DNA from 4 places in the Aliamphritea spongicola genome. Region 4 is predicted to be linked to each of the others. Evidence: riboswitches for the same ligand, from Rfam matches in the RefSeq annotation. Region 4 holds a riboswitch; each other region holds the start of a gene.
The links. A riboswitch is a leader RNA that binds a small molecule or an ion and turns the genes downstream of it on or off. The one in region 4 is predicted to bind cobalamin.
Positions count from the first base shown of each region.

Region 1: another riboswitch for cobalamin. It lies ahead of JYB63_RS08175 (TonB-dependent receptor plug domain-containing protein); the one in region 4 lies ahead of JYB63_RS04650 (ABC transporter ATP-binding protein).
Region 2: another riboswitch for cobalamin. It lies ahead of bluB (5,6-dimethylbenzimidazole synthase); the one in region 4 lies ahead of JYB63_RS04650 (ABC transporter ATP-binding protein).
Region 3: another riboswitch for cobalamin. It lies ahead of JYB63_RS05970 (DUF4198 domain-containing protein); the one in region 4 lies ahead of JYB63_RS04650 (ABC transporter ATP-binding protein).

Region 1 covers NZ_JAFIDL010000002.1:340,555-348,028, forward strand. The annotation lists gene JYB63_RS08165 (FecCD family ABC transporter permease) at 1-700, opposite strand, end outside; gene JYB63_RS08170 (ABC transporter substrate-binding protein) at 697-1,665, opposite strand; gene JYB63_RS08175 (TonB-dependent receptor plug domain-containing protein) at 1,692-3,554, opposite strand; cobalamin riboswitch at 3,697-3,914, opposite strand; gene JYB63_RS08180 (gamma-glutamylcyclotransferase family protein) at 4,173-4,643, shown strand; gene JYB63_RS08185 (exodeoxyribonuclease III) at 4,693-5,460, opposite strand; gene pyrE (orotate phosphoribosyltransferase) at 5,739-6,380, shown strand; gene JYB63_RS23505 (hypothetical protein) at 6,461-6,586, opposite strand; gene JYB63_RS08195 (DUF748 domain-containing protein) at 6,919-7,474, shown strand, end outside.
Region 2 covers NZ_JAFIDL010000004.1:130,278-137,751, forward strand. The annotation lists gene JYB63_RS14075 (CaiB/BaiF CoA transferase family protein) at 1-457, opposite strand, end outside; gene JYB63_RS14080 (acyl-CoA dehydrogenase) at 476-1,663, opposite strand; gene JYB63_RS14085 (sensor domain-containing diguanylate cyclase) at 1,918-3,030, shown strand; gene bluB (5,6-dimethylbenzimidazole synthase) at 3,018-3,773, opposite strand; cobalamin riboswitch at 3,819-4,016, opposite strand; gene JYB63_RS14095 (BatD family protein) at 4,141-5,862, opposite strand; gene JYB63_RS14100 (vWA domain-containing protein) at 5,856-7,474, opposite strand, start outside.
Region 3 covers NZ_JAFIDL010000001.1:1,283,737-1,291,210, forward strand. The annotation lists gene JYB63_RS05945 (MFS transporter) at 1-345, opposite strand, end outside; gene JYB63_RS05950 (energy-coupling factor ABC transporter ATP-binding protein) at 387-1,073, opposite strand; gene cbiQ (cobalt ECF transporter T component CbiQ) at 1,133-1,915, opposite strand; gene JYB63_RS05960 (NikL family nickel/cobalt ECF transporter subunit) at 1,939-2,520, opposite strand; gene cbiM (cobalt transporter CbiM) at 2,513-3,133, opposite strand; gene JYB63_RS05970 (DUF4198 domain-containing protein) at 3,190-3,996, opposite strand; cobalamin riboswitch at 4,107-4,396, opposite strand; gene JYB63_RS05975 (methyl-accepting chemotaxis protein) at 4,524-6,380, opposite strand; gene queE (7-carboxy-7-deazaguanine synthase) at 6,698-7,339, shown strand.
Region 4 covers NZ_JAFIDL010000001.1:1,003,106-1,010,579, forward strand. The annotation lists gene JYB63_RS04640 (FecCD family ABC transporter permease) at 1-330, opposite strand, end outside; gene JYB63_RS04645 (ABC transporter substrate-binding protein) at 334-1,290, opposite strand; gene JYB63_RS04650 (ABC transporter ATP-binding protein) at 1,235-2,104, opposite strand; cobalamin riboswitch at 2,245-2,447, opposite strand; TPP riboswitch at 2,655-2,755, shown strand; gene thiD (bifunctional hydroxymethylpyrimidine kinase/phosphomethylpyrimidine kinase) at 2,816-3,637, shown strand; gene JYB63_RS04660 (ABC transporter ATP-binding protein) at 3,646-4,428, shown strand; gene JYB63_RS04665 (ABC transporter permease subunit) at 4,503-5,252, shown strand; gene JYB63_RS04670 (ABC transporter substrate-binding protein) at 5,275-6,204, shown strand; gene tenA (thiaminase II) at 6,246-6,911, shown strand; gene JYB63_RS04680 (DUF1007 family protein) at 7,416-7,474, shown strand, end outside.

The DNA of each region.
Region 1 (7,474 bases), on a different contig from region 4:
ACGCTGCATGTACCTCACCCATGAGCAGAGCATCCAGATCCCGGCTGAAACAAAGCACCAGCGCACAGCCCAGCAGGGCAAAGGGGACGATCAGCCGGACATGGTCCCAGGTGCGGCCTTCCAGCCCGCCCATGCTCCAGTACACAATCATTTTTCCGGTATCCCAGTCGTTCAGGGACAGCGCCAGAATCAGGGAAGCGGCTGCGACGTTCAGTGCACCGATGGCGACGCCGGCCAGTAACAGTGTCCCCATGGCTGTGTGCCCCCGCTGAGTGGCAATGCGGTAAACAATCCACAGGGTGATGCCGGCCCCGCTGAAGGCAAAGGCCGGCAGAATCCATACGGACAAACTGGTAAGGCCCAGATAGATGGCAATTACGGCCCCCAGAGAGGCGCCGGAAGACACCCCCAGAATTGAAGGTGAAGCCAGCGGGTTGCGAAACATGCCCTGCATGACTGCGCCACAGACTGCCAGTGAGGCGCCGGCACAGGCGCCGATAATTACTCTGGGCAGGCGCACATCCAGCAAAATGCTTTCCATCCAGGGGCGGATATCTGCACCGGTATCCATGCCCAGGCTGTGTAACAGAATGCCGATGGTTTCAGCCACAGGAATCTGTGCCGGTCCTTGTAGTAGTTCCCCCAGGGCAGCGAGGATCAGCAATACCGGCATGATGATAAAGATCAGACGGGGTGTCATTTTTTGATCTCCGGGTGCAGTAGCCGGGCAACCGGTTCGATTGCCAGCCAGCTGTATTGGGATGTGGATAAAAGCCAGGCGCCCTTCAGGCTGTATACCTGCCGGTTGATAACAGCCGGCACATTTTTCCAGGCCGGACGCTGCATCAGCTGCATCGCGGTACTGTCCTGATTATCCGGTGCGCCGGTGCCCATCAGGATAATGTCAGGTGCCAGGCTGATCGCCAGTTCTTCACTGATGGTCTGTGAGCCCTGGATGCCGGTTTCACTGATGACATTAAACCCGTCTGCCAGCCGGATAATTTCGTCAATGGTGGTGCCCGGGCCTGTGGTGGTGCCGTCGAGGTTGTAATACAGCACTCTTGGCTGTGGGGCATTGCGATAGGTGTTTTTAATGCGGTTCAGTAATTGCTGCAGCTCTGTCAGTTGTTGTTCTGCCTTCGGGCTGCTGCCGGTGGCGGCGGCCACCAGTCGGATATTGGTTGCCAGATCCTTAAAGGAGCTGAAGTCCGTCAGCCGCACCACCGGAATACCGGCTCCCAGTAACTGACGGACAGTTTCAGCCTGGGTGTAGCTGGCAATAAATACCAGATCCGGCTCCAGACTGAGGATTTCTTCAATGTTACCCTGTAAGCGCTTAGTCGCCGGGGGATAGTGTCCGGTGACGTTTGAAAGTGAGGGATAATCCGCCAGCCCTGTGATGCCCACAACCCGGTCCGGCGGGACTAGTCTGGCAAGAATTTCATCAGTGCCAATGGTCATTGAGACGATTCGCCGGGGTGGCTGTTCGAGTGTGTAGCGGGCGCCGATGGCATCCGTCAGGGTTTTGGGGAATGTATCTCCTTCGATCTGTGTAGCGGTCAGGGCGTTGTTACTGAACAGGCCGGCACGGATATCCAGCTGGCTCAGTAACAGGGCGCCAAGCAGCACAGCAACAATTGCTATTAGTGATCTGTTTTTTGTCACAGTGCTGCCTTATGAGGAGTGAGGTCTCAGAGAGAGCCGCTCAGTTTAATACCGACTGTAAAGTTAATGCCTTCAGTGCCAAAGCCATAAACTTCTTCGTAATCTTCATCAAACAGGTTATTTACCTTGGCAAAGATTTCTACATTATCGGAGTAGGCGTGTGTCACCGCAAGGTTCGCAAGGGTATAGCTGTCCAGTGTGACCCTGCGATTACCGCTTAGCGCGAACACTGTGTCGTATTGTTTACCGTTATATTGCAGTCCGCCGCTGATCCGGGTTTTGCCATTCGCCAGCAGCTGGCTGGCGTTCAGGCCTGCGATATGTGTGGCCCGGCGAATCAGTTGCTGATCATCAGCATCGGTTGCGTCGTTATAGGTGTAGCTGGCGGTCAGGCGCAGCCGGTCGGTTGGATTCAGGGTTGCGGTTAACTCCAGACCTTTAATGTCAGATGTGCCCGCCTGATTGGTAGCGGTTGTGGCGTTTGTGCTGATCAGATCTTCCACATCAGTATCGAACAGCGTCACGTCGATATAGCCGTCAATGTCGCTGAAGTGGTATTCGAGGCCCAGATCTGTGGTGGTGTTTTTCTCCGGTTTCAGGTCCGGGTTGCTGGTAAAGGTAGAGGTTGAACCAAACAGCTCAAACAGGGTTGGGTTCTTGATGCCGGTGCCACGGCTGGTGTGCAGGCGCCAGTCATCATTCAGCCAGGCAGCAAAGCTGAAACGGTATGTATCGGTATCGCTGAAGCGGTCATTCAGATCACGGCGGCCGGCAACCGTGAAGTAGTAAGTTTCGTCCAGATTCAGGCCGTATTCGGCAACCAGTCCGGTGCTGTCGGTGCTCTGTTTAACCGTTGAATACGTACTGCTGTAATCAAAGTCTTCATCTTCTCGTTCCGCGACAAAGGTCAGGCGGTGTTCTGCAGCATCTGTATGGATGAAGTAGTTACTCTGATAATCAAGTTTGCGCTTTTTTCCAAGCGCATCGGAGTTGAAGGTGGAGGAAAAGCTCTCTGTGCGGCTTTTTGTGACGGCGTAGCCGATTTCCTGTTGCCAGTCGCCGTCCATCAGATCCAGTTTGGCGGAAACCCGTCCGGAGTTTTGTTGCCGTTCAGCGTGGCTGTCATCATCGATAATTGTGCCGGTGTTAAAGTCAGATTTATCGGTTTCCTGAAAAGCGTCTACGTGCCGTAATACCAGATTCAGTTCCAGGTTGTCTGTGGCCTGCATGCCCCCTTTAAAGTTCAGGGTGCTGTTGCTGTAGCCGTCTTTTTCACTGTTGCCCCGGTCGCTGCTGGCGGCGGATATACCGTCACTGTCGAGCAGTGAACCGCTCAGTGCCAGGTTATATTCATCGTCACCACCCTTGAGGGTGAAGCTTTGCTGGTTGGTGTTGTAACTGCCGGTTGCGAAAGTGACGCTACCGTTCAGTGGGCCTTTACCTTGTTTGGTGATGATGTTGATCACCCCGCCAACCGCATCGCTGCCCCAGATAGCGCTTTGGGCACCGCGCAGCACTTCGACCCGTTCGATATCCAGGCTGAGCAGATCGGCAAAATTAAATTCGGCAACGGTACTGTTGTCGTTTACTTCAACACCGTCAATCAGTACCAGGGTCTGGTTAGCTTCTGCGCCACGAATCCGTATCTGTGTTGTGCTGCCAATCCCGCCGGTACGGCTAACTGCCAGCCCCGGTACTTCGCGCAGGGCTTCTGTTACCAGGGTGATCTGGTTGTTTTCCAGGTGCTCGGCATCAATGATACTGACAGCAGACCCGGTTTCTTCACGGCTGGCTTCAACCTTGGACGCGGTGATGATGATTTCCTGCGCCTGGGCAGAAACAGTGGTGCCGGCCAGCAGGCAGGCTAACAATGAGTGTCGTAATTGCATAAAGCACCTGTGTTGTCGTGTAACTGGCGTCCGCGCAAGCGAACAGACGTGACAGCACAGGGTGGCGGCACGTTCAGCAACAATAGATTTATGTATTGTCACCGTTACGTTTTCCGCCCAACACAGCGCCCCGCAATGTTAGTAGGTGACGATCGGAATGGCAGGTCTCCTGGCTTGCAGGTCTGCGTATATGTTCAGCCTTCCCGGTTTCTCCAGTGGCCTGAGTCGAACAAACAGAATTCGCTGCATACAGTTACGGGGGTAGCTAGGGGTGAGGTCTCTGTGGCGACAGATGCCTTTTCCTATTCCCATTTTAATCCGTCGGAAAGTGTTGCGGCTGCCATCTGTGGTGGCCGGAAAGCTTCCCTGAAGAACCATTCTCGCGGGCATGTTACAAATTTGTTATACGAATGCAATGATCCGGAACAAATGTGTCGAAAAACAGGTAATGTCTTGTCTGATAACGACGTTTCGCAGAAAAAATGTGCCTTCCTGCACAGGCGCTTCTGACCCTTACACACGACATTACTTTCATCGTTCCGCGAAGGCGATTATTATCACCCCCTTGCCGCCGGGCGGTCCGGCGGACAGAGAATGTGAATAAGTGACGGTAATCTCATGTCGACCAATATTTTTGTTTATGGTGTGCTGCAATATGACGAGCTGGTGCAGCAGCTGACCGGTAATACGTTTCAGAAGGTATCTGCAGAATTACTGAACCATCAGCGCCTGACTCTGCATATGGAAGGCTGGTCGGATCTGGGGGTGGCGGTGCCGTCACCGGGTAATCAGATTCAGGGCTCTGTATTGCTGGAAGTCGATGATGAGTCGCTGGCGATTCTGGATGACTTTGAAGAAGCCGACGTGGGATTGTATATGCGCAAGCTGGCCATTATCCGTCTGGAAGACGGTCAGGAAGCACAGGTGTTTGTATATGCCGGTACGCCTAAGTCCCGTGAGTTTTTGCAGGGCGAATGGGATGAGCAAAGCTTTATCAGCCAGCATTATGACAGCTATAAGGAAGAGATTATTCCTGCCTTTCTTGAGGAGCGTGCACTGCGTCGGGCCGCGAAGAAGGATGCTGAATAACAGCATGAACTGATACAAAAATGCCGGCGTATGCCGGCATTTTTATGTGTCAGATATCGTAATCGATAATCACCGGTGCGTGTGCCGAGAAGGCTTTTTCCCGGTAGATACGGGCAGACTTGATGGTTTTGCGCAGGTTTGCTGTGGTGATCTGGTAATCCAGACGGGCACCTTCGTTCAGTTCCCGGGCACGGTTGTATTCCGGCCACCAGGTGTACTGATGATCAGCGTGGTTCACCTGACGGAAGGCATCCACATAGCCCATCTCATCAAATATATCCGCCATCCATTCCCGTTCGTGGGGCAGGAAACCGGATACGCTCTGATTCACGTACCAGTTACTCAGGTCAACGGGTTTGTGAGCAATGTGAAGCGGGCCACAGAAGATAAACTCACGGCGTTTGCGCAGGGTTTTAGTCAGGTGCCCCGCCAGCAGGTCCATGTATTCTTCTTTTTCCGCCTGGGCTTCATCGCTCTTCAGGCCGGATGGCATGCTCCATGAGGCAACGCTGACTTTATCAAAGTCTGCCTGAATGAAACGGCCGTGGAAGTCGCACTGTTCAAACCCCAGCCCGGTCATAATGGCTTTGGGAATTTCACGGGTGTAAATGGCTACACCGCTGAAACCGTCCTCGAAGGCATCAAAGAAATAGGCTTCATAGCCTTCGGGATGAAAACGGTCCGCATCCAGCTGATACTCTTTTGCGCGCAGATCCTGCAGACACACAACGTCTGCGTCCTGCTGGACCATCCAGTCGAAAAAACCATTATCGGCAGCCTGTTCAATACCTTGGGTATTGAAGGTGATAACGCGCATAGAACAAAAATCCTGAAAAAAGTATCAAATGTATGAAAGATTACTATCGAGCCCGCATTGTATAAGGGATGCGGCGAAAATTGAATTGATTTCATACCGGCTTTGGTGAATTTTCAGATTCAGTCTGGTGAATAAAATTGCTCTGAAGCAAGTCTGCAGACATTTAAAACTGCCGTTTGAGGTTTGGGTAGTGGGAATATGCGTGGAATTCCATGGAGAGACAGACGTTAATCCTGTATGATGCGCGCAATTTTTAACCAGTCACCGGGAAAGCCAGCATGCAGGATTATCAGAGAGAATTTATTGAATTTGCCATCGACAAAGAAGTGCTACGTTTTGGCGAGTTTACTCTAAAGTCGGGCCGTACCAGCCCGTACTTCTTTAATGCAGGTCTGTTTAACAGCGGTGAAGCACTGGCCCGTCTGGGACGCTGTTATGCGGCGGCCATCCAGCAATCCGGTATTGAGTATGATGTGCTGTTAGGCCCTGCGTATAAAGGTATCCCGCTGGCCGCCACTACCTGTGTAGCGCTGGCCACCGACTTCGGTCAGGACGTGCCTTACGTATTTAACCGTAAAGAAGCTAAGAGCCACGGTGAAGGCGGTAATCTGGTAGGTGCGCCCCTGGAGGGCCGGGTACTGATCATTGACGATGTGATTACCGCCGGTACTGCTATCCGTGAAGTGATGACTATTATCGAGCAGGCCGGTGCGACGCCGGCAGGTACAGTTATTGCTCTGAACCGTCAGGAAAAGGGTAAAGGTGAACTATCTGCAATTCAGGAAGTTGAACGTGACTACAACATGCCGGTTGCTTCAATTGTATCGCTGGAAAATGTCCTGACCTATCTGGAAGAGCAGGGTAATAAAGCTCAGCAGGTGGATGCGATCCGCGCCTACCGTGAAGCCTACGGTATTTAATACCGGGCTGGTCTTTCAGCCAAAAAAAACACCGCCAAGGCGGTGTTTTTTTATGTCCGGCGAAACCGCCAGCTCAGTAATTACCACTGCATGATGGTAGTCAGTGCAATAGGGACCGGCATCGTAATCCAGGCCAGTGCGGCCAGATTGATGATGAACCAGATTGGTCCTGAGCTGTCACGGAAGTTTTCGTCATGATCGGCCATGATCTCACCCTTTAATTGGCAATTTTTTAGGGCAACGGCGGTGTTTATAAACGGCATTAAACCGTGGCAATACGGGATTGCACTGGGGACACCCTGTTGCATGCATAGAACTGTTACTGCGTGAAGTTATGCGGCGCACTTTTTTCAGACACTGCGGGTAGGCGTTAAGGCCGGATTCGCAGGGTCTTAAGTATCTTGTCATGACTTCAGTCGCAGGGGATTCTATCAGTTAGCGAAGGGCGGCGGTAGTTAGCGGCTGGAGGAATTACACTTGTGTGTGATACTTTCCTTTCAGCACATGTTTTTTGAGCGTTTTCAGTCAGGTACTTCTTATGCGTATGCATTTCGCCGTTAAAGTCATTCTTGCCATTATTCTGTTGATAAGTCTGTTACTGCATTCCGCCGTGTATATCGGTCGGGATCTGGCGGCGGACTGGCTGTTGGATCAGGGCGCGGAGTATGCGGGGATTGAACGCCTGAAAATTGGCTGGCTGACCGGTGTAGTGCGTCTTGAAGGGGTTGATGTACGGACTCCCGGGCAGCGGGACCTTAAACTGGAATCCCTTTACCTTAAGATTGATCTGGCAGCGCTGACTGAGCAACGGGTCTGGATCCGCCAGCTTAATATTCACGGACTCTACGGCGACATCACCCAGCACACCGAAGGTGAGCATAAAGGGGCGCTGCAGATCGGACCGGTGCTGATTCCGGCAGCGACTGAAGAACCTGCAGCAGAAGAAGATACCGGCAGCTCCGAATGGCAGGTGGGTATCAGCCAGCTGAGTATCAGTCAGCTGGACTGGAAGACCGATTTACCCGCTCAGAAGCACCATCTGGTGCTTGCCGAGGCAGGACTGGAAGGTTTGTATTTCTGGGCCCCCCGTCATG
Region 2 (7,474 bases), on a different contig from region 4:
CACCCATGGCCTGAATCATAAAGTCATAACCGGCCCGCTGTTTATAGGGGCCGTCCTGACCAAAACCGGTGATTGAGCAGTAAACCAGACGGGGGTTCACCGCTTTCAGGCTATCGTAATCCAGCCCGTATTTTGCCAGGCCACCGACTTTGTAGTTCTCAATAACCACATCCACTTCAGCAGCCAGCTTACGCACCAGTGCCTGCCCTTCAGCACTGGTGATATCTATCGCCACTGATTTTTTACCCCGGTTGGCGCTGTGATAATACGCAGCATCACCGGGGTTACCTTCTGCATCCTTAACAAACGGAGGCCCCCAGCGGCGGGTGTCATCACCACTGCCGGGACGTTCTACTTTAATGACTTCGGCACCGTAATCTGCCAGTGTCTGGCCGGCCCAGGGGCCAGCCAGTATGCGGCTGAGATCCAGTACCCGAATATGTGAAAGCGCGCCCATCGGAACCTCCCGCCTGAATTAGAAGAATGCCTGAATGCCGGTCTGCGCCCGCCCCAGAATCAGGGCGTGCACGTCATGGGTGCCTTCATAGGTATTCACCGCTTCCAGATTCATCACATGACGGATCACGCCGAACTCATCGGAAATGCCGTTACCGCCGTGCATGTCCCGGGACATCCGCGCAATATCCAGTGACTTACCGCAGTTATTACGCTTAAGCAGGGAAATCAGTTCAACCGGGCAGGCGTCCTGATCCATCAGGCGTCCCATCTGCAGACACGCCTGCAGACCCAGAGTAATTTCAGTCTGCATATCCGCCAGCTTTTTCTGGATCAGCTGGTTGGCTGCCAGCGGACGGCCAAACTGAATCCGGTCCAGCGTATACTGACGGGCACTGTGCCAGCAGAATTCTGCCGCGCCCAGAGCGCCCCATGCGATGCCGTAACGGGCCTTGTTCAGGCACCCGAACGGACCAGCCAGCCCCTGTACTTCAGGGAAGATATTTTCTTCCGGTACAAAGACATCATCCATTACGATTTCGCCGGTGACCGATGCCCGCAGGGAAAACTTACCCTCGATTTTCGGCGCACTCAGCCCCTGCATGCCCTTTTCCAGAATAAAGCCGCGTACCACACCGTCCAGCTTGGCCCAGACCACAAAGACATCCGCCACCGGTGAATTGGTGATCCACATCTTGGCGCCTTTCAGCTGATAGCCGCCGTCCACTTTTACTGCACGGGTTTTCATATTATTCGGGTCAGAACCCACATCCGGTTCGGTCAGGCCGAAACAACCGATCCACTCACCGCTGGCCAGCTTAGGCAGATACTTCATCCGCTGAGCTTCAGTGCCGTAAGTGTAGATAGGGTGCATTACCAGTGAAGACTGCACACTCATCGCCGAACGGTAACCGCTGTCTACCCGCTCCACTTCACGGGCAACCAGGCCGTAACACACATAATTCACATCCGCGCCGCCATACTGTTCCGGCAGGGTTGAGCCCAGTAAGCCCAGCTCACCCAGCTCAGGCATAATTTCAGTGTGGAAAATCTCATGGCGGTTTGCTTCAGTTACCCGGGGCAACAGTCGCTCCTGGCAGTACTCTCTGGCCGTGTCGCGCACCATGCGTTCTTCTTCGCTCAGCTGCGCTTCAACAGATAACGGATCCTGCCAGTCAAACGCCGGCTTTTTAACAGACTTACTCATGTTCATTGCCCCTGAAAATCGATGTTCGGATAACCCAAAAAATCGGAATAGAATCCATACTACCCCCCTCCCGCAGAGAGGGTACATACCCCTTATGGGTAGCACAGATTTATAATTACTGTATTAGCGGTCTATTTTCATAGATATTGAAAGACAATACGTTGATACAGATCTTGCCGGCTCTGGTTCCGGATGACTGAATCCGGCCGGAAGCTGTTGGCGTGACCGAAGTACTGACAGGTTAAGGTGATGAAATGACGTACACTTTCCCGCTTCCGGAAAACGAGTCTGAACGGCTGCTGGCGCTGGAAGACTACGATATTCTCGACACCCTTCCTGAACAGGCCTATGACGACATTGCCCGGCTGGCGGCCTTTATCTGCGGCGTAGACAAAGCCATGATCGCTTTTCTCGATGCTGAGCGGAAATGGCATAAAGCCCGCTACAACATCGCCGCTGAAGAAGTCCCCCGGGGCTTTGCTATCTGCTCCCGGACCATTATGGGAAGCGAACCGCTCATTGTTCCCGATACACTTGAAGATTCCCGGGTGAAAGATATCGGCATGGTCACCCATCCGCCCCATGTACGTTTTTACGCTGGCGTCCCGCTGATTGATGATGCCGGCATGGTACTGGGCACCCTCTGTGCAGTGGATACCCGGCCGCAGACGATCAGCGAAGAACAGACCCGCGCTCTGACTGCGCTGGGCAATCAGGTGATGCAACTGTTACGGCTAAGAAAGTCCCTCAAAGTGCTGGAAGCAAGGGAACGGCAGCTGTATGAATCCAGACAGCGGCTCGACAGCGCCAACAGCGAACTGCGCCGCCTGACCCTGACCGATGAACTCACCGGGCTGAATAACCGCCGCGCCTTTAACAGTGAACTCAGCCAGGAAATCCACCACGCAGGAATCCGGGAAACCCCGCTCAGCCTTCTGGTTATCGATATTGATCACTTTAAGATACTGAATGATAACCGCGGCCACAGCTTTGGTGATCAGGTACTGATCAGGGTTGCAGAACTGCTGCAACAACGGGTCCGGCATCAGGATTTCTGCGCCCGCTACGGCGGTGAAGAATTCGTCATACTCCTGCCGGACACCCCGTTGCAGGGAGCGTTAAAGCTGGCCGAAGCCTGCCGGCAAAGTATTGAGGAAAACGCCTTTGACGGTGAACAGCTGACCATCAGCATTGGCGTAGCCGAATACAAAGGCCAAACGGCAGAAGCTTTATTCGATAGCGCGGATAAAGCTCTGCTCGACGCCAAACGTCAGGGCCGTAACTGTATTGTTTCCGGATCAGCCACAAGCTCAACTACAGGCCAAGTCACAGTCACAGCCCCTGCGCCCAACCCTCAGAAGGACTGATGAGGAAAGTCAGCCTGAGACGCGATCGCTTCAGTAATGCTTTCCTGCCCCTCAGTATCCCGGTTACCCCACTGATCAAAATGCAGCAGGCTTTCCAGCGGTGCCCGGGGCAGCCAGCCGGCCGATTCAAGTTCCGGCCGTTTGTAGAAATGATCCACATAGCCAATACACAGATAGGCAACCGGTACGATATCCCGGGGAATTCCCAGTACATCCTGAAGTTTCTCCGGGTCCATAATGCTCACCCAGCCGATCCCCAACCCTTCAGCCCGGGCAGCTAACCAGAGGTTCTGTACCGCACACACACTGCTATACACATCCATTTCCGGAATATGGGTACGGCCGATCACTGTCGGGCCGGTGCGGCTGCGGTCGCAGGTAATACAGATATTCAGCGGTGACTCCAGAATGCCCTCGAGCTTCAGGGAGCGGTAGGTGTCCTGCTTCTCTTCAGGAAACATTTCTGCCGCTTCATCATGGGCCTTATCAAACAGACCTTTCACCTGCTGACGCACCCCGGCATCGCGGATCAGCATAAAATCCCAGGGCTGCATAAAGCCTACCGACGGTGCATGGTGAGCCGCATACAGCACCCTGCTGAGCACCTCATCAGGAATGCTGTCCGGCCGGAACTGCCCGCGCACATCCCGGCGGTTAAAAATGGTTTTATACAGACCGTCACGGTCCTGTGAAGTAAAGCGAATGGTTTCCTGATGCGGAAAATCAGTTGTTGCGTGCCCCATAGGTATTCCCCTTAATATGGTGGCGGTAAGTGCCTGTCCAAACACTTTTTCTGATACTTACAGGCCGGTCTTCTGACTCAGGATCAACTTCTGTAAACACCTTCCCGAGATCACTCAGTGGCTGGCAAATGCCTGTTTACAGAATCCCCTTCACAGCGTTGGGCACGTTCCGGACTCACACCGGATTCCCGATTCTCCCCTCACCGTTTAACGGTTCGGGGCACCTGTATGCGGATATAAATTGTCTGCCAGTGGTTATATAAAAATACCCGGCAGCGGGCAAGCACAAACCGCCGGTATACCGACCAGGATCAAACTATTCATGTTAACCCTGCCGAACCGAAAATAATCCAGCCCCGCTGATCGGTTACTGGCCTGGATAAAAAGCTGATAAACCGGCTGTTTTATCCTGCCCGGACTGCGGCCCGGGCAACTGCTTATGCAGCTCAGCCAAACCTCGGTTCAGTATATCCAGATCCGGCCCGGTGCTTTGAGACGAAGCAAACAGCGTCCGCTCCAAAAGCACCAGCTGTGCTGTCAGATCGTCACCGGCTATGGCCTTCAGCCCGGTGAAACCACTGGCCGGTAATAAACCCTCACGGTAACAGCGGTTACCCCAGTGCTGAATAGCGTGATGAATCTCCGCCAGTTGTTGCCCCGCCAGTGCCTTCTGTACATCGGAAAAACCATCCGGCAACAGGGTACGGGCAGGAAGCGTATCCGCTGCCGATACCTGCTGCATTGCTGTAAGTTGCCGGCGCTGTTTCAGCAACAGTGCAATCAGTGCCAGCACCAGACAGGCCCAGAACAGGTTCGCCCACAGCAGCCAGGAAGCCAGCGGCGCAGGCTGATAAATAATCTGCGGCTCAGCCTCCGGCAAAGGAGACGCCGGCGGTAACGGAACGGCTGGCTGCGCGGGTGCCGCAGGTGCACTGGCTGAACTGCCTGCTACTGCCGGTAATACTTCAATCGTCCGGGCTGGTAAACGGGCCTCTTCCGCCCGGTTTTCCGTACTGTTCCACCACTTAACGACCAGTTCAGGAATTTCAATCAGCCCGGGCTTAACCGGCACGAATGCCACACTGCGCTGGCGGGCATTGATGACTCCCCGGCTGTTGAGGTCTTCGGTATTCTGCAGGGGCTCTGCATAGACATTCATCCCGGGAATATCGGCAACTTCAAAAGTAGGCAGGCGGTCAGGGGCTGCCCCCACCGTTGCCAGTGTGATGGTGCGGGTCAGGGATTCGCCCAGACGGATCTGGTCCGGTAACTGACTCCAGCTTTCAGACAGATCCAGCTTGTTCGCCACCAGCCATTCCTGAGCAGCAAATTCCGCCGGGCGGGCTTTCACCTGAAGGGTTTCTGCCCCCATCTGTAAACGTACTTTCTGTGCAGGGCGGCCACTCAGCAGGTTCCGCCGGCCAACCTGAACATCAATACTCTGTGCCGGTATATTCAGCACACCGGCTTCACGGGGAAACACCGCATAAGCCACTTCGTAGACCCCGAAACGCCGGCCATTACGGGTGGTTTCATACTGGTTATCCCCCAGTTCAATGACCTGTGCTCCCAGCAGTTCAAACGGTTGCATTTCCAGCCCACCAACCGCCACACCGTAAAGTAACCGGCGGGTGACAATCACCTGTCCGTTCTCGAAAACCTCTGATTTATCCAGTGCCATCTCCACCCGCAAATCATCAGTAGAGTCTGTGGGCGGAGGCGGCGCAGTGGCTTCAATGGTGATAGGTTCACTGCGGGCACCTCCCAGCTCAAACGCCGGTATTACCAGCGTACCTTCCTGTTTCGGCGTCAGAATCAGCCGCCACTTAATGGTCCGGCTGATATCACCGTTCACGATTGAGGTATTACGCCCTACCGACCGGTTCAGCACCTTAAACAGCGGTTCCAGTAACGCAAAGTCCGGCTCACCGTCGGCAGAACCTTCGGCAAGCACCGTCAGGGAAAGGCTGTCTCCCATGGCTATCCGGTTACGGTCAACGCTGGCTTTCAGCACCGCTGCCAGTGCACTGTGCGTGAACATCAGCATGCTCAGCACGGCCAAAATTTTAACGAAAAACTGTCTCACCACCGTTGCTCCTGAGCCGGTTTCCAGTCACCACTTTCATAGGCCTGGCGCTTCTTCTGATACTCATAATTAAATTTGTTACGCAGTAAACCTGCGGGGTCTTCCGGCAGTTGCCCTAACCATTTCTGGAGGGCCTCATCTTCCGGGGAAGATTGCTGTTCAGCCTGAACCTGCGCCTGTGCTCCGTCCTGCTGTTCCGCCTGAAATTCATCAGCAGCCTTTTCAGCCTGCTGCTTATCCAGAGCTTCCTGCTGTTGCTGATCCACCTGCTGGCTAAGCTGCTCCGCCTGATCCTGAGAGTCTGATTGTTGCTGACTCTGAGCCTGTTGGCTGTCGCCCTGCTGATTCTGATCCTGCTGGCCCTGTTCGCCTTCACTCTGCTGATTCTGACTCTGCTGACTTTCGCCTTGCTGATTCTGATCCTGCTGGCCCTGCTGGTTCTGATCCTGCTGGCTCTGCTGGTTCTGATCCTGCTGATCCTGACCTTCACCCTGCTGATTCTGGTTTTGCTGTTGCTGCATCAGCTTTTCAATCAGGGCTTTATTTGCCTGTGCATCTTCATGGTCAGGTTGCTCATCCAGCACCTGTTCATAAGCTGCCAGCGCTTCCTTCAACTTGCCGGCTTTTGCCAGCGCATTACCGCTGTTATACAGGCCTTCGGTATCACCCTGAGCGGCAAACTGTTCTGCTGCGGCGGTATAATCCCCGTTGCGATACCGGGCTGCCGCCTGCCAGTCAGGCCGCTGAAACAATTCAGCAGCCGTGGCAGCATCACCTGCCGTTAATGCCTTTGCCCCTTGCTGATCCGGCGTTTGCCAAAGATTTTCCCAAAGACTGTTACCGGCTTCTGCTGCGGTCACCTGAGGGCTGTGTACAGCGGGCACAATGAAAGCAAAACACACCGCCAGCAACCAACCGCGCCGGAACGCCAGCGCTGCAATTGGCAACAGCAGTAACAACAGCCAGCTACCGGCCTCCTGCCACCGATCAAAGGTCTGTTCAGCGGCTTGCTGATTCTCACCTTCCCGGTCAGAGCCATTAACGGGTAACAGCCCCGCAGCGGCATTCAATAAAGCGTCTGTATCGCTGTTATCCAGCTGCATAGCGGTGTAAATACCGTCGTTGACTGCCGCCAGCTGACTAAGCCTTTGGGCATCCAGTCGGGCAACCACTATCTTGCCCGCCGCATCTTTGGCAAAGCCTTCTGTCAGAGGAATCGGTGCCCCTTCAGCGGTACCAATCCCCATGACCGATAGAGAGAAATCCGTGCCCGCCGGTAACCCGGCAAACAGTTCATTCACCCCACGGGCTGCCTGCGCCGTCACACCGTCAGTGAGTAAAACCACGCTGCCCTGCCGGCGGTTATCCTGCTTAAACAGATCCAGCGCCAGTGCCACGGCCTCTTCGGTATGGCTGCCGGGAATCGGCATTATCTGCGGCGACAACCCCGGCAACAGGGCCAGCAGCGTCTGCCGGTCGTCACTCAGCGGGGCCAGCACGTGGGAATCACCGGCGTATACCACCAGTGCGGTCATCCCCTCTTCCCGGGCTTTGATCAGATCGGTGAGCTTATAACGCATCCGTTCAAGACGGCTGGGAGCAACATCCCGTGCCA
Region 3 (7,474 bases), 280 kb from region 4:
AGCCAGTGCATTGAGGAAAAAAATCAGTACAAAAATCTGCCAGATCTCGGTAGCAAACGGCAGCAGGATAACAATCACTGCCCGCCCCAGGTTCAGACCCGCCAGCCAGCTTCGACGGGGAAATGCATGGCTGTAGCCACCAACAACCGGGGCAACGCCCAGATACGCCACCATTTTTACCGCCAGCGCAGATCCCAGCACCAGCCCGGCCTGTAAAGGACTCAGTTCATAAACCATCAGCGCCAGCGCGACCGTCGCCAGCCCGGTCCCCAGCAGGGAAACGACCTGACCAAAAAACAACCAGCGAAAAACCGGATGGGCTAACGGACTGAAAAAACTGCTCATAGCGTATCTGTTTTACCTTTACTTAAAAGGTGCCTCCACAGTTAAGCTGAAACGGCGCTCAGGCTGGTCTGGTAATCCACCAGGCTGGCATCCTGCAGACGTACCCAGCGGGTAGCCAGTTGCTCAAGGAAACTATCGTCATGGGAAATAATAATCATCGCCTGAGGCAGGTTCTGCAAGGTTGTCAGCAGTCGCTCCCGGGCTTTGGAATCCAGTGCGTTACTTGGCTCATCCAGCAACAGCACCTCCGGCTCCATCGCTAACACCGACGCCAGCGTGATCATGCGTTTTTCACCGCCGGATAACTGATGGGTCACCCGCTCTTCAAAACCGGCCATCCCCAGTGACTCCAGGGTTTTGCTGGCGATTGCCATCGCTTCTTCACGGCTCTTACCGAGATTAAGCGGGCCAAAGGCAACATCTTCAATAACCGTCGGGCAAAACAGTTGATCATCAGGATCCTGAAACAGAAACCCCACCTTACCGCGAACTTCTACAAAATCAGGCTCTTCGCGGCGGGCTTCACCAAAAGCAAGAATGTCGCCCTGCTTGGCTTTTTTCAGCCCCATCAGCAAATGGAACAGCGTAGTTTTACCGGCACCGTTTGCACCGGTCAGGGCAACCCGCTCACCGCTATGCAAACTGAAATCAACTGCATCCAGTACCACACCCCGGCGGGGGTAGCGGTAGCTGAGACCACTGACTTCAAGTAATGCGGTCTTATTCATGTTTGTCATAGCTTTTTTCAACCCGTATTTCATTTCTCAGCCAGCTGAACACACCGGCCTTAATAAAAGTTCAGCCCAACCAGTATGGCTAAACAGAAGCCGCTGAGCACCATGAAGTAATAGTCATGGCGCACGATCTCCATGTTATCCAGCAGATACAGCTTGCCCTGATAACCCCGGCACTTCATAGCCGCCATAATTCGCTCGGAACGTTCCAGTGAATGCACCAGCAACATGCCCACCAGATACCCGATAGAACGCCAGGTGTGCATATTGCTGCGTAATACAAATGCCCTGGCCTGCATGGCCCGGCGCATACGTTTATATTCTTGCCCGATGACATCCAGATAACGCACGGTAAACATCAGCAGATGCACCAGTTTCTCCGGCACTTTCAGATGCGCCATTGCATGCCCGAGGGTCGTCGCTCCCATGGTGCCCACCAGCGCCAGCAGAGCCAGCACAACCGCGTTAGCCTTCAGAGCAATTTTGCAGGCATGCAGTAAGCCTTCAATGCTGGCAGCAAAGCCAAACACACTGAACATTTCCCGCCCCGGCGTAGTAAAAGGCAACATGATCACCAGGAAGATCATGAACATGTCCATGGCGATCACCCGTCGCAGGGTGCGCTTAAAGTTCAGCTTGGCCAGCGCTGCGACCAGTAATGCCAGCAACAGTCCGAAGATCAGCACGGCAAAGTTATGGGACAGTACAACGGCAAAAGCGAACAGCATTGCCGCCGCAACCCGCACCCGGGGATCGAGGATATCGATCACCGAGCGGTGGTGCTTAAGCTGCTGTCCTTTCCAGGACGTACCGCTATGTTCCAGATTCTGAGGCAAAACTGTCTCCTTGCCGTTTCAGATCAGACCGCTTTCGCAGCCTGAGCCTGTTTACGCTGACGCCACCACATACCAATGCCACACAGGCCAAAGATATAGCCAATACCGCCCAGAATATCCTGCAAGCCGGCTTTTTCCTGATAGGCCCGCAACTCTTTACGTAACGGCTTTACCTGTTTGGCAACTGCCTTTTCAATCATGCCCTGCATGGCAGCTTCGTCATACTGAACTGCAGTACCGCCTGCTGCCTTTGCTGCGGGCGCTGCTGTAGTTACTGCCCCAGCCGCCAGTGAAGACGGCAGCTCATCTGCTGACAAAACCATTTCCAGAACATGACCACTGCCCATTTCCATCCGGAAAAGATGATCAACACGGGTCGTGGCTTCAAACGTAAAGAAACCTTCTTCATCGGTTTCAGTTTCCATCAGCACATTACCTGCCGGATCCGTCACCAGTACCTTAGTCCCGGCCTGAGCCATATCGCCGTTTGAAAAACCCGCTTCACCTTCAATGGTGCTGCCAATTGCGTATACACCGCCCACAACGTTGTGAGCACTGGCCGGCAATGCAAACAGCATCGCCAGTAAAATCATATACTTACGCATTATCCCAATCCTCCGCGAGGTGCAGAAACTCCGGTTTAACCTTACGGATCAGCAATACCGCCGCAGCAGTGACGAAACCTTCCACCAGCATCACCGGAATGTGCGCAATCAGGGTTGCTTTAGCCGCCAGCCAGAACGCTTCTCCGGATAACGCCAGGGAACCCGCAACCATCACCGTAGTCACGGCCACCGCTCCGGCACCGCCGATTGCGCCCCAGATTGCAGCCACCCGTGGTGAAGATGCCGCAATGCCATGCCTGCAGAGGAAATACACCATCACCGCCGGCAAGGCTATATTGAAAGTATTCACCCCCAATACCAGAAAGCCGCCGAAACCAAAGAAAACCGCCTGCAGAATCAGCGCAACCAGTAACGCCGGAAACGCCGCCCAGCCCAGTGCCAGGCCAATCAGGCCATTAAGAATAAGGTGAACACTGGAGAAGCCGATGGGTAAGTGAATATAAGAAGCAATGAAGAACGCAGCGGACAGAACCCCCACCTGTGGCAGATGCTCGTAGTCCATCTTTTTCAGACCGTATGCCACACCGGCCAGCGCCAGTAATGCACCACCGGCCAGAACCGGTTCGGAAAGCGCGCCGTCTACTATATGCATAGCTGTTCCTGATCTGTTAAACCGGCAACCCTGTACAGAGTTGCCGGTTTAAGTGTTTATTTAACTTCGTGAGCCTGAACCCAGATAACCGCATCCTGAGACAACTCTTTACCTTCGTACTCAGTATCCGGACCTACACCCAGAGCAGCAAAGCCCCAGTGGCCAGCTTTAGGGATACCGAAAGTGAAGGTACCGTTAGCATCTGCAAAGATAGTCATGGTGACAAACGCTTCTGCCGGCGGTGTAATTTCGCCTTCAGCTGCAAAGCGGTTATTTTCCATATCCGGCTCGTAGTTCATGTATTCAACTTCGATTTCCGCAAACGGAACCGGCTCGCCATTACCTTTAACTACACCGGTAAAGGTACCGCCTTCATAAATTGCATATGGCTTGGTCAGCGGCACGATTTCCGCCTTCAGACCCAGCTCTTCATTCCAGTCCGTTGGCAGGCTGCCAACGTTCACAATGTTCTTGGTGATTTGCTGAATGTAGATATCTTCTTCCGCCTCCAGGTACGGTTCCGGCGTCATGACAAATACATTGTCACCCAGGCCACGCAACTTAACAGTTGCTTCATATGCCGGGCCGGTATCCACTTCGCTGGTCCACTCAATCGCTTCCAGCTTATCCATCAGATCAGTCTTCTTGCCCTTACGGACCATGAAAAACTCCTGAGGCTCGCCCATTTTCATGACGTGACCGCTGGCAGCAGGGTGAGTAAATGGCATTTTCAAAACCACTTCACCACCTTTTTCGCGCAAGGACTCAGGGGTATAGATCAGTTGGAAATGCGCCTGCGCTGTGCCGGCAACCAGGGAAGAACCTAAAACTAAAGCGGCAGATAACTGCTTGAAATTGAACACGTTTGATTTGCTCCGTCTGAAAAAAAATACAGCCAGAGTTGGGAGGAATCAGCGCAGCACCCTGTGGGAAGAAATAAACTGCACCTCGGTGAAGCCCTCCGCAACACCCAGTTATTACAAGTTACCAAGCCGGTATCCGGACTCATCGACGGATTCTCATCCCCTGTTTCGCCTTCCCACTCATCTGATTCACGGGAATCATTTGCTCGCAGTGGCCAATGAAACAGTTTTATCGATTTACCGTTGCGGGGGCAGTGTTGGGATTGTCTTAACCAGGGGCTGTAATATTTGGCAATACTGCAACAGCTTCAAAGCCTTAACGCACCAACTTCCCGGAGAGCGCTTAAAATCAGCACTTTCCTGCGTGGTTTAACACGCAACTCAATAACGTGAACGCACAATACCTGCACCGCTCAAAGCTTGTCAATCAGCGCCTGTTAAATGTCGCAATTTAATAAAATAAGGTCTTTAGAAGGGAAAAAAACAGCCGCAGAACAGCGGCTGTACAGATAACTTAAGGGAACACTTCAGGTAACAAACTGCCCCACCGCCAGCTTCAGCTGCTGAGCCTGAGCGGCTACTTCATCGCTGGCGGTAACATTCAGTTGTGTCTGGGCACTGGCATCATCAATAATCAGGCGGATTTTATCGACATTCTGATTGATTTCCCCTGCCACATTCGCCTGCTCTTCTGTTGCAGCCGCCACCTGGGCAGTCATATCCACAATGGTTTCAGCATCCTGAGTGATCGTATCAAGCATATCAATGCTGGCCTCCGCATGCTCAGCGCTTTGCTGGCTCCGGCTGAGACTCACCGACATCAGTTCAGTGGCACGGTTGGTACGGGTCTGTAACTGAGAAATCATCCCTTCAATTTCACTGGCCGAATCCTGAGTCCGTTCTGCCAGAGAACGTACTTCATCAGCAACAACTGCAAATCCCCGCCCTTGCTCACCGGCCCGGGCAGCCTCAATAGATGCATTCAGCGCCAGCAGGTTTGTTTGCTCAGCAATTGACTTAATGACTCCCAGCACTGAGCCGATCTCTTCACTTTCTTTCTGCAGTGTCTGAACCTCGGTGTCAGTTTCACTGGCCTGATCCGCCAGACTTCTGATACTGCCAATCAGCTCGCCGTTGCTGGTTTTACTCTGCTCTGCCTGCTGCAAAGAATTCCGGGCGGTTGCCGAAGTATTCTCAGTATTGCCGGCAATTTCGGCCATGGCGGCTTCCATCTCGTGAACTGCACTGGCAATCTGCACGACTTCATCCTGCTGATTCTGAAGATCTACTGCGGCAGAGTTAGCACTCCTGGCCAGCTGTTCTGAGGAGGACTGCAAATGCCCGATAGCTTTAACCACATCCCCTATCAGCGTCTGGAAGATGGCCATCATGGCATTAAAATCACTGCCCATTTTACCCAGCTCATCCCGATTACTGCCTTCATAGCGTAATGTCATATCCTTACTGGCACTGACTTTTTGCATACAGCTGGCCAGCCGGGAGATTGGCACCAGAATACTCCGGGAAATAAGTGCAACAGCGACACCCACAATCAATGCCACAGCAATGACGATGGCCACCGCCAACATCTGCACCCGGGAAACCTCAGCCGCCACATGGGCCTGCAACGTGACATTAATCTCATCCAGTGTTGCCTGGGTCTGATTCCCCTGTTGCAACATAACGCCCCGTAAACCGGTATCAGCAGTTAACCCGAGAGTTTTACGTGCCGCCACCAGGGCTACAAACTGGCGCTTATAGTCGTTCAGCAAATCAAGGGTAGTTTGCCGCTGAGACTGACTGAAGTCTACCTGCCGAACCACCGCAACCGCTTTATCAAAGTTGCCGTTAAACTTGGTCAGGTATTTTTCGTTAGAACGGATAATGAAATCTTTTTCATTACGGCGTAGCTGTAATATGCGCACATACAGTTCGTTACTGTTTATGGTCTGCACATTTTTTTCAGCCGCATGCACTGCACCACGCAAGCCACCCCTTAAGCCTTCTTTTTCATTCAAGCCAATGGTTTTAAGCAGATTCGCCACCTTAATAAAGCTGGCATCATATTCCATAAAATAGCTGTTAAGATTCTGCAGTGAACTCTGGGTATCACCATCTAACTGTCCGATTGCTGTAACCAGATGTTCACTAAAGCGTGTTTTTGCCTGCACAAAATTTGCTTCAGCATCTGTCTGCAGGGTAGTGACAAAGGCCTGCTCATACAGCCCCATCGCCAACTGCTCCTGTTTAAGTTTACCCACCAGGGACTCACTCTCACGCAGATCATTCAGGGTATTAAGGGAATACATCAGCAAACCGAACAGCGCTGCAACCGACATCAGCACGATCGTCAGCAATAGAATAAGTTTGTTCTTGATAGTCATACAACACTCCATATTAAGACAACTGATCAGCCGGCTGACGCTTCCTGCGGCAGCCGGGCGAAACTCTGGTCTGGTGCACCGAATGACTCCTGCACACATCAGTCAGTGGTATCATCACCAGTCGGCCGGATAATCTCCTGCGACCAAAATCCTTTACCAGATCATTCTAAACTAGCCGGTGGTTACCAATTATCCAGAAGGTTTTCCCCAGTTTGGGGATTAATCGCAACCGCTAATCCGTTGCGGATTCTGCAAAAACCATTGCACAAAAATCACCCCGGTGTAGACTTGCCCGCTGCCATTCAGAGAGATTAGTTATGCGTTCCGTTTACAGTGTCAAAGAGATGTTTTACACCCTGCAGGGCGAAGGTGCTCAGGCGGGCCGTCCGGCGGTATTCTGCCGGTTTACCGGCTGCAACCTGTGGTCCGGCCGGGAACAGGACCGCGCTAAAGCGATCTGCGATTTCTGTGATACTGACTTTGTAGGCACTGACGGCCAGAACGGTGGTAAATTTCGCAGCCCGGAAGAACTGGCTAAAAAAGTACGCAGCTTCTGGCCACTGAACAATGAAGGCGTGCCCTATGTTGTCTGCACCGGCGGTGAACCCTTACTGCAGCTGGACGAAGCCCTGATCACCGCTTTTAAAGCAGAAGGTCTGGAAATCGCACTGGAAACCAACGGCACTTTACCGGTTCCTGAAGGCGTTGACTGGATTTGCGTCAGCCCAAAGGGCGCATCTGAAATTGTCCAGACCCGCGGCCATGAACTGAAGCTGGTCTACCCGCAAAGCCAGGCCATGCCGGAACGCTTCAGAGACCTGGAGTTTGACAACTATTACCTGCAGCCACTGGACGATGCCTTACAGACCGCCAACACCAAAGCCGCTGTTGAATACTGCATGGCACATCCGCAGTGGAAACTGAGCCTGCAGACCCATAAATTCATCGGAATTGACTGAAAAATTGCGGATTTCAGAAAGTTTTTAAAAAAATCTGAAATTTTTTTGCCCTCATAGGGTCTGTTATACAGAGACAGAATACAGAGCATTTTCAAATATTTGCCTGACATAGTTAAAAACTGCATGAAATATGAC
Region 4 (7,474 bases):
GGATGATACCCCCAGCAGGAACGGGTCGGTTAACGGATTACGGGTTGCCGCCTGCAAGGCTGCACCGGCCACCGCCAGGCCAGCACCGGCCAGCATGGCCAGAATCACCCGGGGAGCCCGCAGCTCATTAATGATAACGGCCTGGGAATTACGCCAGTCCGGCTCGATAAAACGCCCCAGCCCGTCGGGGCTGAAACCGTGAAGCAGGATACCAAGTGCCTGGTCAGGCTGAATCTGGCTGACACCAATCATGACGCCAGCCAGTGAAAGTGCCAGGATGATCAGCAGCAGGACACCGCCGATCAACCCCGGCCTGAAGGGTTTGCTCAAAACTTACCGTCCGCTCAGGTACATCTTCTCAGCCAGTTTTTCCACCGCCTGAATGTTCAGCGGGCCCGGTGTAATTTCACCGTACTCCAGTGGCAGGAAGCGGTCGTTCTTCACCGCATCCAAAGTGGACAGCACCGGATGGTTCTTAATGAATTCCCAGGAGCCTTTCCAGCCACCCTTCTGATAATCCACCAAAATGAAGAAATCAGGTTCGGCATCCATCACCGCTTCAATGCCTACCTTGCCCCAGCTGGTATCGATGTTATCCATCACGTTTTCACCACCGGCAGCACGGATCAGCGCAGTTGGCATACCGAAACGGCCAGAAGTAAAGATCTTGTCTTCACCGGAGTCATACAGGAATACCTTCACCGGCTTCTTGCCTTCGGTCTTATCAGCGACGGCTGCCAGACGGGATTTCCAGCCATCAACCAGTGCGTCGGCTTTTTCCTTCACGCCGAATACCGCACCCAGACGTACAACGTCATCGTATAGCAGATCCATAGACGCATCCGGACCGGATTTGGTCAGGTGAACACAGGATTCAGTCAGTTCCAGAACCGGTACACCCAGATCACCCAGGCTTTGTGGCGTCAGCTCACCGTCGGTACGCATACCGTAGTTCCAGCCGGCAAAGAACAGATCCGGATCAGCACTGATGACGTTCTCAGTGGTCGGGTTCTTCGGCGCCAGTTCAGGAATATCACCACGGTCTTTATCAAACTCAGGGCTGGTTTTGTACCAACCGGTAATACCGGTCAGGCCGGCTACATTCTTTTGAATACCCAGCGCAAATGCCATCTGGCTCATATTCTGATCATGAATGACCGCCCGCTTAGGAGCTTCATTAAAGGTAACGGTTCGGCCACAGCTGTCTACAGTAACCGGGAATTCAGATGCCTGGCTAAGCGGCGCCAGACTGGCGAACAGCATCGCTGAGCTGAAGATGAGAGTGCGCATGTGCTTGATCCTTTTGCTTTTTTGTACAGGAAAAAAAGGGGAGCGAGGTGGCATAAAACGACCACTGCTCCCAAGGGTTAGAGTAGGTATTGGCACGCACGGCAAAAACGTTTTCGAATAACTCAGGGGTCAGCACAGATTCAGCAGGCCCCTCAGCCACCAGACGTCCCTGCTTCATGACCAGAACGCGGTCGCAATAGCGGGCCGCCAATGGAAAATCATGCAGGGACACCAGGCTGCTGACCGGCAGTTTACGCAGTAACTGCATCAGGCTGAGCTGATGTTCAATGTCCAGATGGTTACAGGGTTCATCCAGCACCAGCAGTTCCGGTTGCTGTACCAGTGCCCGGCAGATCATGACGCGTTTGCGTTCACCGCCTGAAAGCTCACTGATGTCCCGGTCCAGATAGCGCCGCAGATGAAACTGCCTGACGGCCTCATCAATCACCTTTTCGGCATCCGGGTCTTTACCCGTAAACCAGTGCTGATGAGGCGTACGGCCGGTCGCAATCACCGAACGGACACTGAGCTGAAAGTCAGCTGGCATTTCCTGTGTTACAGCAGCCACCTGCAAAGCCCGTTGCCGATCAGTCAGAGTGCTGATATCCCGGCCATTGATGTGAACTGATCCGCTGAACTGGCGCAAAGCACCAAACAGGCAGCGCAGCAGTGTGGTTTTGCCGGCGCCGTTCGGCCCCAGTACACCCACTACTTCGCCCGGGCGCATACTGAAGCTGACGTCATCCAGCAGTAATTGCTGGTTATCGCCAGATACAGTCAGCCCTGAAACCTGCAGCAAATCAGCCACAGCCATCGGTTACCGGAAGCCCCGGCAGAACAGAGAGTGTTTTCGAATTGTCTTTGCCATGTGTCGCCTATGTTCACACACGGACAAGCACGCCCAGGAAAAAAGCTACAGAAAGCTTTTATGCCCAGAACCGCCCACCGCGATAATATAAGGGTGATACGCAGGCTGGTTTCCGGGCTTAACAGTTGGCAGATGCCGGTAATCAGCCCTTCCCAAGCGTATTGCTCAGTGGTTTGCTGATCACCAAACTGTAGTTACCGTTGCGGGGGCAGCGCCGGACTTACACCGGCTTCCCAATTATCAGCCGGACATAAAAATGGCCGGCTGCACCTGTCGCATACAGAATTAGTTGGCAGCATAGTATTTTGGAAAATTCTGAAACACAACCCTTACCCCGAGAATTTTTTTCAGTACCGAATTACCTGTGTCGTTTTTTGACCTTTACCCCCAGGCCATACCAGCCCTGAGTTTCACGACAACTCTCATGCTTTAGGCGCACAGCCACAGATAACAATAAGTTTCATTTGTCTTTGTATAGCCAACTCTCTATGATCGCCCAATACAGTCGGGGAACCAGAATTCTGGTTGAGATGGCATATGCTGAACCCGTTGAACCTGATCCAGTTATTGGCGTAGGAAATCTGTGAACATTACTTCCAGCATTGCTTTTCCTGCCCGGGTCAGACCGTTATCTATCTTCAGACGCAGGAAAGCACCATGTCACAGCCCAACACTCCTATCGTTCTCAGCGTAGCCGGATCCGACAGCGGTGGCGGTGCTGGCATACAGGCGGACATCAAAGCCATTTCTGCCACCGGCAGCTACGCCTGCACAGTCATCACTGCCCTGACCGCCCAGAATACCCGCGGCGTCACTGGCGTTATGCCGGTTACCGGCGAGTTCATTGAGCAACAGTTCGAAGCAGTTTTCAGCGATATCGCCGTCGATGCCGTCAAGATCGGCATGCTGGGCGACGCGGACACCATCCGTACAGTGGCGGCAGCCATCCGCAAATATCAGCCAAAACACGTGGTGCTTGACCCGGTGATGGTTGCCACCAGTGGCGATGTGCTGCTGGCAGCGGATGCTACCGATACCCTGATCCGCGAACTGATCCCACTGGCGGACGTAATTACCCCTAACCTGCCAGAAGCGCAGGCATTACTGGCAGCACGCCCGGAACTGAATACCGCTGGCGCGGAAGATACCGCCGCACACTGCGAACAGTTGCTTGGCTATGGCTGCAAGTCGGTACTGATCAAAGGCGGCCATCAGGCAGCCGATACCAGCACTGATTTCTGGCTAGGATCTGAAGGCCTGCGCACATACAGCAGCCAGCGTATCGACACCAAAAACACCCACGGCACTGGTTGTACGCTGTCCGCCAGCATTGCGTCTTTCCTGGCACAGGGCTACCCGATGGCAGATGCCATTCAGCAGGCAAAAGACTATATACAGGCGGCCATCGAACACGCTGATGAGTTGCACATTGGTGAAGGTTCCGGCCCGGTTCACCACTTTTACCGTCAGGCCCGGTAATCCAGACCATGCAAGCCACCGAAATTAATATTCGCCAGCTCAGCCTGCAGTATCAGAATGCCCCTGAACCGGTCTTCAGTGATCTCAACCTGCAGCTGCCCGCCGGAGAATGGACCTGCCTGCTGGGCAGCAGCGGCTGCGGTAAAACCAGCCTCTTGCGCCGTCTTGCGGGATTAATTGAACCGCAGCATCACTGCAGCGGTGAAATTATCGATCAGCACGGCCAGCCCCTGGAAGGTCAGATCGCCTATATGGCCCAGCAGGATTTGCTCCTGCCCTGGCTGAAAGTACGCGATAACGTTTGCCTGCAGGCCCGCCTGAGCAAAGGTAAACCCTCGGCTGAAGACTACGCCCGGGCAGACCAGCTACTGGCCCAGCTTGGTCTGGCTGACAGCAGCCACCTGCTGCCGGATGCGCTGTCCGGCGGTATGCGACAGCGTGTGGCGCTGGCCCGTACCCTGATGCAGGACACCCCCATCGTCCTGATGGATGAACCCTTCAGCGCACTGGATGCCGTGACCCGCCACCGCTTGCAGGCACTGGCCTTCAAAGCACTTGAAGGCCGTACGGTACTGCTGATCACCCATGATCCTCAGGAAGCTCTGCGACTGGGCCAGCACGTCTGGCTGTTTCAGCAGCGCCGGCTGAAAGCTGCCGCCACACCGGACAGCCCCGTGCCCCGTCCGGTGGATGCAGAACTTGGTGACTACCAGCACCGCCTGCTGGCTGCCCTTCAGGCCGCCGATGAACAGTTCAGTGTGGCCAGTGTCAGTGAAGGAGAGCGCCAGTGAATAAGCCCGTTACACCGGTCGTTAACCGCGCCAGCACACAACAGGATTTACAGAACGGCACGGGGCGGCGCCAGATACTGTTTCGCCTGACCATCACCAGCCTGGTCTTACTGGGCCTGTGGCAGGCCATTGTGGTGATCTTCTCGATGCCACCGTTCATTCTGCCGCCGCCTCTGCTGGTCTTCGACAAACTGATCAGCAATCCGGAACTGCTGTGGGATCACAGTCTGATCACTCTTACTGAGATTGTACTGGGGCTGTTACTCGGCTTATTTATGGGCATCGGCCTGGCCCTGCAGATGCTGCTGTTTAATCCGGTACGCCGCTGGTTACTGCCGGTACTGATTGCCAGCCAGGCGATCCCCGTATTCGCACTGGCGCCAATTCTGATGCTCTGGTTCGGCTATGGCATGGCCTCCAAGGTCATTATGGCGGCACTGATTATCTTCTTCCCGGTCACCACTACCTGCTTTGACGGTTTGCGCCACACGCCCACCGGCTACCTTGATCTGGCCACCACCATGCACGCCAACCGCTGGCGTCAGCTGTGGCATATCCGCTTACCTGCCGCCCTGCCAACACTGGCATCCGGCATCCGGGTAGCGGTGGTGGTTGCGCCAATTGGTGCAGTGGTTGGTGAATGGGTAGGCTCTGCCGGCGGCCTGGGTTACCTGATGCTGCAAGCCAATGCCCGGATGCAGATTGCCGACATGTTCGCGGCCCTATTTATCCTCGCCCTGTTCTCTATTCTGCTGTACTACAGCACCGACCAGTTACTTAAAAAAGCCATTCCCTGGTATCGGGAAAAGCCAAACAACACCTGAAAATGAAACAACGGAAACTGTTATGAAAAAAATATTCGCTTTTGCCCTGATTATGTTCAGCCAGCAGGCACTGGCTGAAAAAGTCACCCTGATGCTGGACTGGTTTGTAAACCCGGACCACGGCCCGATCATTGTTGCCAAGCAGCAGGGCCTGTTCAAAGCTCAGGGTCTGGACATTGAAATCACCGAACCTGCTGACCCAAGCACTCCGCCTAAACTAGTTGCTGCCGGTAAATTCGATCTGGCGGTTACCTATCAGCCACAGCTGATCCGTGACGTGGTGGAAGACCTGCCCCTGAGCCGGGTTTCAACCCTGATCGCCACCCCGCTAAATACCGTGATGGTACTGAAAGACAAGGGCTACAACTCTCTGGCTGACCTGGAAGGTAAGAAAATCGGTTACGCCTTCGACGGCGGTCTGGTCGATGCCACCATCGGCACCATGATGAAGAAAAACGGCGCCAGCATTGAAAATGTTGAACTGATCAACGTGGGCTGGTCTCTGTCTGCTTCACTGGCAACCGGCAAAGTTGATGCTATCTACGGCGGTTACCGTAACTTCGAAATGCACCAGCTGAGCATGGAAGGTTTTGAAGGCAAAGCGTTCTTCGTTGAAGAAGAAGGCATTCCGCCATACGACGAGCTGGTTGTGGTTGCGAACAGCAACAAAATCGATAAAGAGATGCTGAAGAAGTTTAACCGCGCACTGGAACTGGCAACACAGTACACCGTTAACCACCCGGACGAAGCATGGGAACTGTTCAAGTCTTACGGCGACGGTAACAAGCTGGATACTGAACTGAACCGCCTGGCCTGGAAAGACACCCTGATCCGTTTCGCCCTACGCCCACAGGCAGCAGATCTGGGCCGTTATGATAACTATGCCCAATTCCTGTTCGACAACGGTGTGATCAAAACGCTACCGAAAGCCACTGACTACATCGTTCAGTAAACCTGTGTAAAACACAGCAAGTACAAACAGGAAAACAGACTATGAACCATCAGGATCTGATCAAAGGCTGCCAGCAAGACTGGAATCTGTACATCAAGCACCCCTTCGTGCAGCAGCTTGGCCAGGGCACACTGGCCGGGGAAAGTTTTCGTCACTACCTGCAGCAGGACTACCTCTACCTGATCCACTACGCCCGGGCTCACGCGCTGGCGGTGTTCAAGAGCGACAGCCCACATCAGATGCGGGCCAGCCTGCCTTCACTCTCGGCACTGGTAGAGCACGAAATCAGCCTGCATATCGACTACTGCAAGTCCTGGGGCCTGCAGGAAAACGATATTCTGGAACTGCCTGAAGCCGTTGCCACCGTGGCTTACACCCGTTACCTGATCGATGCAGGCCTGCAGGGTGACCTGGCCGACCTGTACGCGGCACTGGTGCCATGTGCACTGGGCTACGCCCACGTGGGTCAGTACCTCACTGAAGCTGGCAACAGCGTCATTGAAGGTAACCCGTACGCTAACTGGATCGACATGTACGCCGGTGAGGAATATCAGGAAGCAGCCTATGCCACCACGGCATTCTTTGATGAACTGATTGCAGAAATCCCGGCGGACAGCCGCCGCGGCAAACAGCTGCAAAAGCACTTCACCACCGCTACGCGGATGGAAATTGCCTTCTGGCAACAGGGGCTGGATCTGACTCAATAAATCGGCTCCCCCTCTGACGGGCATTCTGAACCATCGCTTCAGAACGCACCGCGCGGCACAAAAAAACCTTAGCAGAGTAACTTGCTAAGGTTTTTTTATTTTTGCGGCATGCCCGGCTATTCCAAATATACAGTGCCCCTGTAGTCCAGCTCATTGCTGTTACATCAGTGCTTACACAAAGCATGATACATATCTCATCTCCCTCTCATGAATGGCCTCAGCTGGCTACGGAGCTATATTCTTTTTCGCCTCCATAGAATCTATTCCGTTGCCGTCACCTACGCCGGTGTTTATGAATACAGCCACTGTGCAAAGCAATCTCCTCAGTTGCCAGTCAGTCATTCTTGACCGGCACATTACAAAGCAAGGCTAGACTCGAAAAATGTTATAATATAACATTTCTTAAATCATACACTGAGAATCAGTCATCGGATTCACGCCCACTAACACGCTATGCAGACAGAATATGAAAACCATCGGCCACCTAAACAGACAGCCTGTCAGATGAAATTTCGCGCCCGGGTTTTCATTTTTTTGATTTTGTCTGTGCTGCTGTCCTGCTA